DNA from 3 places in the Streptomyces sp. NPDC047706 genome. Region 1 is predicted to be linked to each of the others. Evidence: riboswitches for the same ligand, from Rfam matches in the RefSeq annotation. Region 1 holds a riboswitch; each other region holds the start of a gene.
What was found. Region 1 has a riboswitch for cyclic di-AMP ahead of ACGF8A_RS22760 (M23 family metallopeptidase). Riboswitches for the same ligand answer to the same signal wherever they lie in the genome.
Positions count from the first base shown of each region.

Region 2: it holds a riboswitch for cyclic di-AMP, as region 1 does, so the genes downstream of both, ACGF8A_RS29455 (peptidoglycan DD-metalloendopeptidase family protein) here and ACGF8A_RS22760 (M23 family metallopeptidase) in region 1, are expected to answer to the same signal.
Region 3: it holds a riboswitch for cyclic di-AMP, as region 1 does, so the genes downstream of both, ACGF8A_RS30210 (C40 family peptidase) here and ACGF8A_RS22760 (M23 family metallopeptidase) in region 1, are expected to answer to the same signal.

Region 1 is NZ_JBIDCW010000019.1:118,911-122,175, reverse strand. It holds gene ACGF8A_RS22770 (HPr family phosphocarrier protein) at 1-94, shown strand, start outside; gene ACGF8A_RS22765 (GntR family transcriptional regulator) at 274-969, opposite strand; gene ACGF8A_RS22760 (M23 family metallopeptidase) at 1,157-1,921, opposite strand; cyclic di-AMP (ydaO/yuaA leader) riboswitch at 1,934-2,099, opposite strand; gene ACGF8A_RS22755 (M16 family metallopeptidase) at 2,301-3,265, opposite strand, start outside.
Region 2 is NZ_JBIDCW010000030.1:91,215-94,479, reverse strand. It holds gene ACGF8A_RS29460 (tyrosine-protein phosphatase) at 1-778, opposite strand, end outside; cyclic di-AMP (ydaO/yuaA leader) riboswitch at 1,351-1,506, shown strand; gene ACGF8A_RS29455 (peptidoglycan DD-metalloendopeptidase family protein) at 1,511-2,488, shown strand; gene ACGF8A_RS29450 (SGNH/GDSL hydrolase family protein) at 2,721-3,265, shown strand, end outside.
Region 3 is NZ_JBIDCW010000032.1:61,952-65,216, reverse strand. It holds gene ACGF8A_RS30210 (C40 family peptidase) at 754-1,227, opposite strand; cyclic di-AMP (ydaO/yuaA leader) riboswitch at 1,231-1,433, opposite strand; partial or broken gene ACGF8A_RS30205 (hypothetical protein) at 1,783-2,107, opposite strand; gene ACGF8A_RS30200 (urease subunit gamma) at 2,677-2,979, shown strand; gene ACGF8A_RS30195 (urease subunit beta) at 2,990-3,265, shown strand, end outside.

The DNA of each region.
Region 1 (3,265 bases):
CCTGGCTTCCGACGCCGAGGGCGCGGAAGCCGCGCTCGGCCGTCTGGCCAAGCTGGTCGCGGAGGGCCTCGAGGAGCTTCCCGAGACCGTCTGACCGGCCGACGGCATTCCTGAAGCCGCGCCGCCCTTTTCCGGGTGGCGCGGCTTCAACCGTTTCCCGGCCCGCGCGCCCGCGTTTTCGCAACGGGTCTCGCCAACAATTCAGAGAACGCCGAAAACGGCAGCAAAAATGCGCCGCCGCAGATTTTCACTTCTTTGTATACGGCGCTCTTGTTAATGCCGTGGGCCCGACATGTTTACGGCATGTTGCGAAGTCCTCACACGGTCCGCGCGATCACCGTTTCCGGGAAACCGGAGCCGGTGCGCGCCGGTCGCACGCTCGGCGTGCAGCGCCGTGACCGCCCGCGCCCGCTCACCGTCGCCGCGCGCCACCGCGTCCACGATCGCGCCGTGCTCCGTCCAGGACTCCACAGGGCTGACAGGCGCCTCCACGGCGTACATCCAGGCGATCTTGTGCCGCAGCTGGGTCAGCATCGCGATCAGGGCGGGGCTGCCGGAGGCCTGGGCGAGCGTCTCGTGGAACCAGCCGCCCAGTGAGCGCAGATCCTCGCTGCCACCCCGCCTGGTCCTCTCCTGGCCCAGTCTGACCAGGCCGCGCAGCACCTTCAGATGGGCCTCGGTGCGCCGCTGGGCGGCCCGCGCGGCGCCGAGCGGTTCCAGCAGCAGGCGCATCTCCAGCAGGTCGGCGGCCTCCTGCTCGGTCGGCTCCGCCACGCACGCGCCCGCGTGCCGCCGGGTCACCACGAAGCCCTCCGCCTCCAGCGTGCGCAGCGCCTCGCGGACGGGGACACGCGAGACTCCGTAGCGGCGGGCGAGGAGTTCCTCGGTGAGCCGGCCGCCCCGCTCGTAGACACCCGCGACGATGTCGTCCCGGATGGCCGTGCACACCGAACGCGCCGGAATACGCATGACCGACCTCCGCCTTAATCCCCGTGCAACGTCGACGACTGACGTGTGTTCCGTGACTCTATTGCAATGGGCCGGGATTTCCGATGGCGGGCCGGAATCCATGGATATCTTTTGGACATACCGGAGCACGAAACGCCGAAAGCCCCGGCTCAGGGAGCCGGGGCCGCGGGAAGCGGGCGATTCGCCGTCAGACGCCGACGCCGTGCGAGCGGAGGTAGGCGACCGGATCGATGTCCGTGCCGTACTCGGCCGTCGTACGGGCCTCGAAGTGCAGGTGCGCTCCGGTGACGTTGCCGGTGGCGCCGGACAGGGCGATCTGCTGCCCCGGGGTGACCGTCTGGCCCACCGAGACCGCGATGGACGACAGGTGCCCGTACTGGGTGTACGTACCATCGTTCATCTTGATCACGACTTGATTGCCGTACGCCCCGCCCCAGCCGGCCTCGACCACGGTGCCGGAGCCGACAGAGCGCACGGGCGTGCCGCTCGCGGCGTGGAAGTCGACACCCGTGTGGCTGCCGGAGGACCACAGCGCGCCGCCGGACCGGTAGCCGGTGGAGACGTGGGAGCCGCTGATCGGCGCCACATAGGCGTTGAGGCGCTTGCGCTCGGCCTCACGGGCGGCGCGCTCCTTGGCCTCGCGCGCCTCCTTGGCCCGCTCCTGGGCCCGCTTCTTCGCGGCGGCCTCGGCCTTCCGCTCGGCGGCCGCCACCGCGGCGGCCTGCTTCTGGGCGGCGGCCTGGGCATCTATCTGCTCGGCGACCGAGTCGCCGATGGCGATGACCGGGAGCAGGCCGGACTGCTCGGCCGCGGGCTCGGCGGCGAGCGCGGGAGCGGCCAGGGTGCCGATGACACCGGTGGTGGTGAGCGCCGCGACACCCGCCGCGTGGGCGGTGGTGCGCTTCATCCGGCTGGGACGGCGATGCTTCCCGGTGGCGCGCGTGAACGCCATGTGGTGGCTGGTCCTTTCCTTCCCTCTCGCCTACCGGGTTAGCTGACGGGTTCGGAGCAGGAAGGTCTCCTACGGACTCCCTCGCCGCGCGCGGGCGTCCGATTCACCCCAGGGACTTCATGGTTGGGTCCCCGGCTCCCCTGGCTCGCGCCGTACGGGGACTCGGCGATGACTGTCCGGTGCCGCGGGTGCGGCGCACTGCCTGACGGACAGCCCGGATGACGCTAAGCGGGACATCTTTCAATCCCCAAACGCAATCCGGCGTTTGTAGCGCATCCCACAGGTCAGACGGGCAACCTCCGCCCCAATGCGGACATAGCGGGGCCCTGGTGACGCTTCCGTCACCAGGGCCCTGCACGCGCGTGCCCTCCGCGGGCCTCTACTCGGCCGGCACGACGGTGACTTCACCGATGCCGAGGGCCTCGACGGGCTCCTTGATCTGCGCCGCGTCACCGACGAGGACCGTCACCAGACGGTCCGCGGGGAAGGCGCTGACGACCGCCGCGGTGGCCTCGACGGTCCCGGTGGCGGCGAGCTGCTGGTACAGCCTCGCCTGGTAGTCGTCGGGCAGGTGCTGCTCGACCTGGTCGGCCAGGGTCCCCGCAACGGCCGCGGCGGTCTCGTACTTCAGCGGCGCCACACCGACGAGGTTCTGCACCGCGACGTCCCGCTCGGCGTCCGTGAGGCCGTCCGCGGCGAGCGTGCGCAGCACCGTCCAGAGGTCCTCCAGCGCGGGGCCGGTGTTCGGCGTGTCCACGGAGCCGCTGATGGCGAGCATGGCGGCACCGCTGCCGTCCGGAGCGGAACGCAGCACCTGGCCGAACGAGCGCACCCCGTAGGTGTAGCCCTTCTCCTCGCGCAGGACGCGGTCCAGACGGGAGGTGAGGGTGCCGCCCAGGCAGTACGTGCCGAGCACCTGCGCGGCCCATACACGGTCGTGCCGGTCGGGACCGACCCGGCCGATCAGCAGCTGGGTCTGGACCGCGCCGGGACGGTCCACGATCACCACGCGGCCGGTGTCGTCGGCGGTCACCGGCGGCACGGGGCGCGGCTGCGCCCGGGAGCCGGTCCAGGCGCCCAGGGTTTCGCCGAGCAGTGCGTCGAGGTCCACGCCGGTGAGGTCGCCGACAACCACGGCGGTGGCCGTGGCGGGGCGGACGTGCCGCTCGTAGAAGGCGCGTACGGCGGCGGAGTCGATCTTCGCGACCGTCTCCTCGGTGCCCTGGCGCGGGCGGGACATGCGCGAGGTCGCCGGGAACAGCTCCTTGGAGAGCTCCTTGGCGGCCCGCCGGGCCGGGTTCGCCAGCTCGTGCGGGATCTCGTCGAGGCGGTTGCGCACCAGCC
Region 2 (3,265 bases), on a different contig from region 1:
GCAGCCGTTCCCGGGTCCCGGCGGTTACGCCGAGCCCCTGCGCCAGGTAGGTGTCGACGTCTCCCCAGGTCCCCTCGATGGTCTCGAACGCAGCCGTCAGATACTCGGCACGCGCGTCGAAGAGCGGGCTGAGCAGCTCCATGATCTCCGCGGAGTAGGCCGAGTCGGAGCTGCCGCCCCGGTGCACCTTGTAGCGGCGGTGCTTGGCATTGGACTCCAGGTAGTCGGCGAGGATCGCCTCGCGCTCCACGCCCAGCGCGAGCAGCGTGACGGCGATCGACAGCCCGGCGCGGTCCTTGCCCGCCGCGCAGTGCATCAGCGCGGGGACGCTGTCCTCGGCGATCGCGTGCAGAACCTGGGAGTGCTCGCCGGTGCGCTCCTTGACGATCATGCGGTACGAGGTGACCATCCGGTCCGCGGCCCTGCCGTCGGCCAGGACCTCCCGCAGCTGCTCCACGTCGCCGTCCCGGACCATCTTCCAGAACTCCGCGCCGTCCGCCGGGTCGGTCAGCGGCAGGTTGACGTTGCGCACGCCCGGCAGCTCGATGTCCGGGCCTTCCAGCTTCTGGTCCGCGGCGTTGCGGAAGTCGAAGATCGTGTGCAGTCCCAGCGAGGCGAGGAACGTGGCGTCCTGCGCGGTCGCGTGGGCGAGGTGGCCGCTGCGGAACAGCACTCCCTGCCGCACCCGGCGCCCGTCCACCGTCGGCAGTCCGCCCACGTCACGGAAGTTGCGCACTCCGGCCAGTTCGGGCTCGGTCGACGGCACGTGCTGCGTCACGGGGGCTCCCTCCCATCGGCCCCGCCGGCGCGGCTCGTCGACGGGCACGTCTTGACGATACGACACGGATTCCCGCGGCCATGAGTTGTTCTGAGGCGGTCAGGGGAGCACGATCTGCCCCCGCGAGCCGTACACGCGACAGAGCGGTACGAATGCGGAGAATCGGGCGAAATGTGCGGGATGCTTTCATGCCGCGATGCGGGTCGCATCCCGAAGAGCCCCTCGGCCCCTGAATGCGACTGCTTTCCCGCCGCGTCACGTATGGGTGATCTGCCCGAATTGAGCTCTTCATTCCAACTCTGTCTGAAATAAGGAAACCTGGAGCAGGGTCACGTGAGCAGCGTCATATCCGTGACCGAGAGTCGTCTGTCACGCATGTGTAATTCACATGCCTTTCAAGGGCGTTTACGGAAATCACACGCCCTCCGATGCACGGAGTGTGACCGGAATTCGGGTGAACGGATCACGAAAACGGCGTTCCGGCGGAACCTCTTGCTTGTCCCGTTGCGTCGTGGTCGCTTACGTTCCACACCGATCCGGGCGGACGCCTAATCCTGCCGCCGCCCGGTGCCCGCGCAAACCCACCCGTGTTCGGCAGGAGCGGGGGACCCACAGGTAGTTGCCTGTTCCGGTTCCCGGAACGGCTCGGGGTAAAGCCTCGTCCCGACGCGGCCGGACATCTCCAGTCCGCACCCGACAGCTCACCTCGCAGGCGCCGGAGAGGAATTCGCCATGCCCGCGAAGGGTAAGCACCGCCGTCCGAAGACCCAGCGCTTCGCCCGTTCCATCGCCGTCGCCGGAACCGGTGGCGCCGCACTCGCCCTCCCGCTGATGGGGGCCGCCGTCGCCCACGCCGCCACTCCCCAGTCCGCCGCGGAGAAGGCCGTCCAGTCTGTCCCGGTCCAGAAGACGGCAGTGCAGCAGCAGTCCGCCGCAAAGCAGTCCACCGCCAAGAAGGCCGGTGCGCGGACGTATTCGGTGAAGGCCGGCGACTACCTCTCGAAGATCGCTGACGAGCAGAACGTCAGCGGTGGCTGGCAGCGGCTCTACGAGGACAACCGTGAGGCGGTGGGCCAGGACCCGTCGCTCATCCACCCCGGTCTGAAGCTCACGATCGGCGCGAAGGCCGCGGCGAGCGGCGGCAAGCAGTCGACCGCGCCGTCCTCCGCCGCCGCTCCCTCCGCCCCGGTCGAATCGCCGGCCACGACCGAGGCGTCGCAGTCCTCGAACGCGTCCGAAGCCGCGGCGAACACGTCCGAGGCCCCGGCCTCCACCCAGGCCGCGGACACCGCCACCTCCACCGGCTTCTCCGCCCCCGTGGACGGCGCCGGCGTCGGTACCGCCTACCGTGTGGCGGGCAGCATGTGGTCCAGCGGCTACCACACGGGCGTCGACTTCGCCGCGCCGACCGGCACCCCGCTGAAGGCTGTCGGCGCGGGCACGGTCGTCTCCGCGGGCTGGGCCGGCGCGTACGGCAACCAGGTCGTCATCAAGCTCGCCGACGGCTACTACGCCCAGTACGCCCACCTGTCCTCGCTCTCCGTCTCCAGCGGCCAGAGCGTGACCGCCGGCCAGCAGATCGGCCTCTCCGGTTCGACCGGCAACTCCACCGGCCCGCACCTGCACTTCGAGATCCGCACCACGCCGGACTACGGCTCGGACGTCGACCCGGTCGCCTACCTCGCCTCCAAGGGCGTCGCGATCGGCTGACACACGCGCCGCTCACGCCACCGAGGGCCGGACCCCGAACCCCGGGGTCCGGCCCTCGGTGCGTCCGGAGTCCGCGGCCGTTCCGGCCTGCGGCTCTATTCCGCAATTGACCAATCCTTTGACCGTGGCCCTTCTCACCGTCCGTCAACCCCTTCCTACGGTCGCGTAGGTCACATTCGAAGGGGAATCATGTCCCGACGTGGCAGACGATTCGAAGAGTGACAGCAGATCAGTGATCGGGTCGTACGTGGCGGTGGGGGACAGCTTCACCGAGGGCGTCGGCGACCCCGGCCCCGACGGGGCGTTCGTCGGCTGGGCCGACCGGTTCGCCGTACTGCTCGCGGACCGCCGCCCCGAGGGCGACTTCCAGTACACCAATCTCGCCGTGCGCGGCAGGCTGCTCGACCAGATCGTGGCCGAACAGGTTCCGAGGGCCGTCGAACTCGCGCCGGACCTGGTGTCGTTCTGCGCCGGCGGCAACGACATCATCCGCCCGGGCACCGACCCGGACGACGTGGCCGAGCGCTTCGAGAGGGCGGTCGCCGCGCTGACCGCCGCCGTCGGCACCGTCCTGGTGACGACCGGCTTCGACACCCGGGGCGTCCCCGTGCTCAGGCATCTGCGCGGCAAGATCGCCACCTACAACGGCCATGTGCGGGCCATCGCCGACCGGTACGGCTGCCCGGTGCTCGACCTGTGGTCGCTCAAGTCCGTCCAGGACCGCCGAGCCTGGGACCACGACCGGCTGCACCTGTCTCCCGAGGGGCACACGCGCGT
Region 3 (3,265 bases), on a different contig from region 1:
CGGGGTGGGTGGGGCAGGAGGCCGGGCCCGTGTCCCGGGCGGCCGGGTGGGGCCAGGTCGGCACGGTGTCGGAGCGGCCGGGGCCCGGCGGGAGCCGTGGGTGCCCGCCGGGGCTGCTGGGCTCGGCCGAAGGCGCCGCGCAGCAAGGGCGGGAGGCGTCCGCAGCGGGAGCCGTACCACCGGCGCGGTGGGCGACCCGGAGTGCGGCGCGCCTCGCCCGCGGACAGCGGGCCCTGGGGATCGCGGGCGGGCTGTGCCGCAAACGACGCCCGTCGCGGCCGGCGTGGCGGCGGTCCCGCCGCTGTGCCCGCGCCTCACCGGGCCCTGCGGCCGCCCGGCGGCGGCGTACGTGCTTCCACCTCGGGCTGCGGGACCCTACGGGCCCTGTGAGCCCTACGACGGCCACGTACGGGCTCCGGCGGGGCACCGATCCCGGCCGCCGCGCACCCGCTGCGCGAGGGCGCCGTCACCCATGCGCTGAACCCTGCTGCCGCAGTTCGTCCCGGCCGGTGCCCCGGGCCCCGCCGCCGGCGCTGATCATCGTGGCCCTCGCCCCGGTGTGGTTTCCGGCGCCGGCCCTGGTCGTGGACCGGCTCGGCCACCGGCCGTCCACCGCCCGTGCCCTGATGGGCGGGTGGCACGGGCGCCGCGCCCACGGTGCCCGGCGCGATCCTGCCGCTGGAGTCGGGCTGAGCCTGCGTCATGGGCGAAGCGGCGGCGTCCCCTCCGGGCGCCGCCACCGCCGCCCGCGGGTCACTTGACCCGGCCGTACCAGACGCTCTTCGTCCAGATCTTCTGCAGCCTCACCACGTCCCCGGTCTTCGGGGCGTGCCAGATCTTCCCCTTCCCGGCGTAGATCCCGACGTGGTACACGTTCGACCCCGAGTGGAAGAACACGAGGTCACCGGCCTTACGGCTCTTCGCAGCGATGTGGCGGGTCTTGTTGTACTGCTGGGCGGCCGTGCGGGGCAGCTTCTTGCCCGCCTTCTTGAACGAGTACAGCGTCAGCCCGGAGCAGTCGAACCTGCGCGGCCCTGTGGCGCCCCACCTGTAGGGGGAGCCCTTCTTCGAGGCGGCGATCTGGAGTGCCTTCGTCGCGGGCGTGGCGGCCGCGGCCTCCTGGGCGACGCCCGGAGCCACCACGGAGCCGCCCACGGCGACCAGCGTGAGGGCCGAGGCCGTACCGGCACGGGCCATCAGCGACGGGACACGATTGAGCGCGGTCATGCGCAACCCTTCGTCAGCCGCCTGTGAAGGATGACCTGTCGGATTCGGGCTGGCGAAGTTGCCCGGCCGCGTTGCCGCGGCTTCACCCCAAGGGACGCTCGGAAACTGCGCTCCGGCGACCCGTCGTGCTCGGGTCCTCCACTCCTGCCGATCCACTCCTGTCGACCGGTCATCCGGGCGGCGGCAGGACTCGGCGTCCGCCCGGACCGCCCCGCCGCGGTGGCGGGGGCTTGTCGTCAGTCAGGGATCTTGACTCACGGAAGTCCGAAAATCCCAACGCAACCGGGGATTTGTGGTGTTACTCACCACTCACCCGTTCGGGTGGACAAGCTGATGTGCGAACAGGTGTCAAGGGCACCACGCCGCCCCGGACCAGCGGTGGAAGGTCCCATTCCGCCCCGAGACAGGTCTCGTTGCGCAACCGCAAGGGTCCTGAAAAGGGAGGTGAAGGTCCTCCGGACGGCGGTAGTCCTTTTGGTCCGTTTCAACTCCCACCCGGACATCCCGCCGCGTCGCCTTGCGATGCCGGTCGCCGGGCCGTGGATCAGCCCTGCCTCATCTGTCGGAGCGCGGCGCAACGGTGACACGCGCCGCCCGGCGTTCACCGTCCAGCACGCGCAGCGCCCGCGCGGGAGTCCGTGCGTGGAGTTCGGTCCCGCCCCGCCGGCGCGTAGGCGCGAGCGCGTCGCACGGTTCGACAGCCTTGTGCACCAGCGCACCAGCGCACCAGCGCCCCAGCGGCCCGCCGTCCACGACGCGTGTCCCCGTCGCGCGCCGGGTTGATGCGCCCGAGCACGTCCACCACGTCCAGGTCGCGGTCGATCAACTCGCCCTCGGCGCGGGTGAGGGCGGGCAGCGGCGGCAGGCCGGGTGGCGGCATCCCCGGCACACCTCGCGCCCGGCGCGGTGCGGGTGGCCCTGCGGCCTGGGACGACCCGGTCGACCTCTCCGCCGTGCGCGAGGCGGCGACCGCGCCCCGTGAGCGGCAGCGGTCCGGCATCGCGGCGGAGCACCGCGGGCCAGGTGCCTCGTCGCGGCACCTCCCCGGCACGCGCGAAGGCCGTGTGCCCCGTCCGTCACGGCAGGGAGCGGGGCCGGTCCGCGGTCAGCCTGCCGGCGCGTCCTCCCGGCCGGCCGCCCGCGCCCTGCGGGGACCCGGTCAGGACTCCGGCGTGCTGCCCGGCCCCACCGCCGCCCCTCAGACGAGAGCCAGGGCCAACAGGTTGCCGAGCGGCACCGGCGTCCCGCGCAGACGGCCGTCCCGGTGGGGGCCCGGGAGCGCCGCGGGGCCGGCGACGGCGCTGCTCACGGCGTTCCAGGCGGCACAGTTCGGTTAACGTGCCCGAAACGCATGCCAACTAGCGTGCCCCTCCACGCCGCCGGGGAGTTCGGCCGGTGGCGGCGGCAACCGGGCCCCGCACGGCCCGGAGCGAGGATGTGAGGTGGCACGTGCAACTGACCCCGCACGAGCAGGAGAGGCTGCTGATCCACGTCGCGGCGGACGTCGCCGGGAAGCGTCGCGCCCGCGGGCTGAGACTGAACCACCCCGAGGCCGTCGCCCTCATCACCTCGCACATCCTCGAAGGCGCGCGGGACGGCCGCACCGTCGCCGAACTCATGTCTTCCGGACGCGAGTTGCTCACCCGGGACGACGTCATGGAGGGCATCCCCGAGATGATCCACGACATCCAGGTCGAGGCGACCTTCCCGGACGGCACCAAGCTCGTCACCGTCCATGACCCGATCGTCTGAGGGTGACGCGATGATTCCCGGAGAGATCCTGTTCGCCGACGGCCCGATCGCCTGCAACGCGGGGCGCGCGGTCACCCGCCTCACCGTGCTCAACGCCGCCGACCGGCCCGTCCAGGTCGGCTCCCACTACCACTTCGCCGAGGCCAACCCCGGCCTGGAGTTCGACCGCGCCGCCGCGCGCGGCAAGCGGCTCAACGTCGCCGCCGGTACGGCCGTACGCTTCGAGCCCGGCATCCCGGTCGACGTCGAACTCGTCCCGATCGCCGGCGCCCGCGTGGTGCCCGGA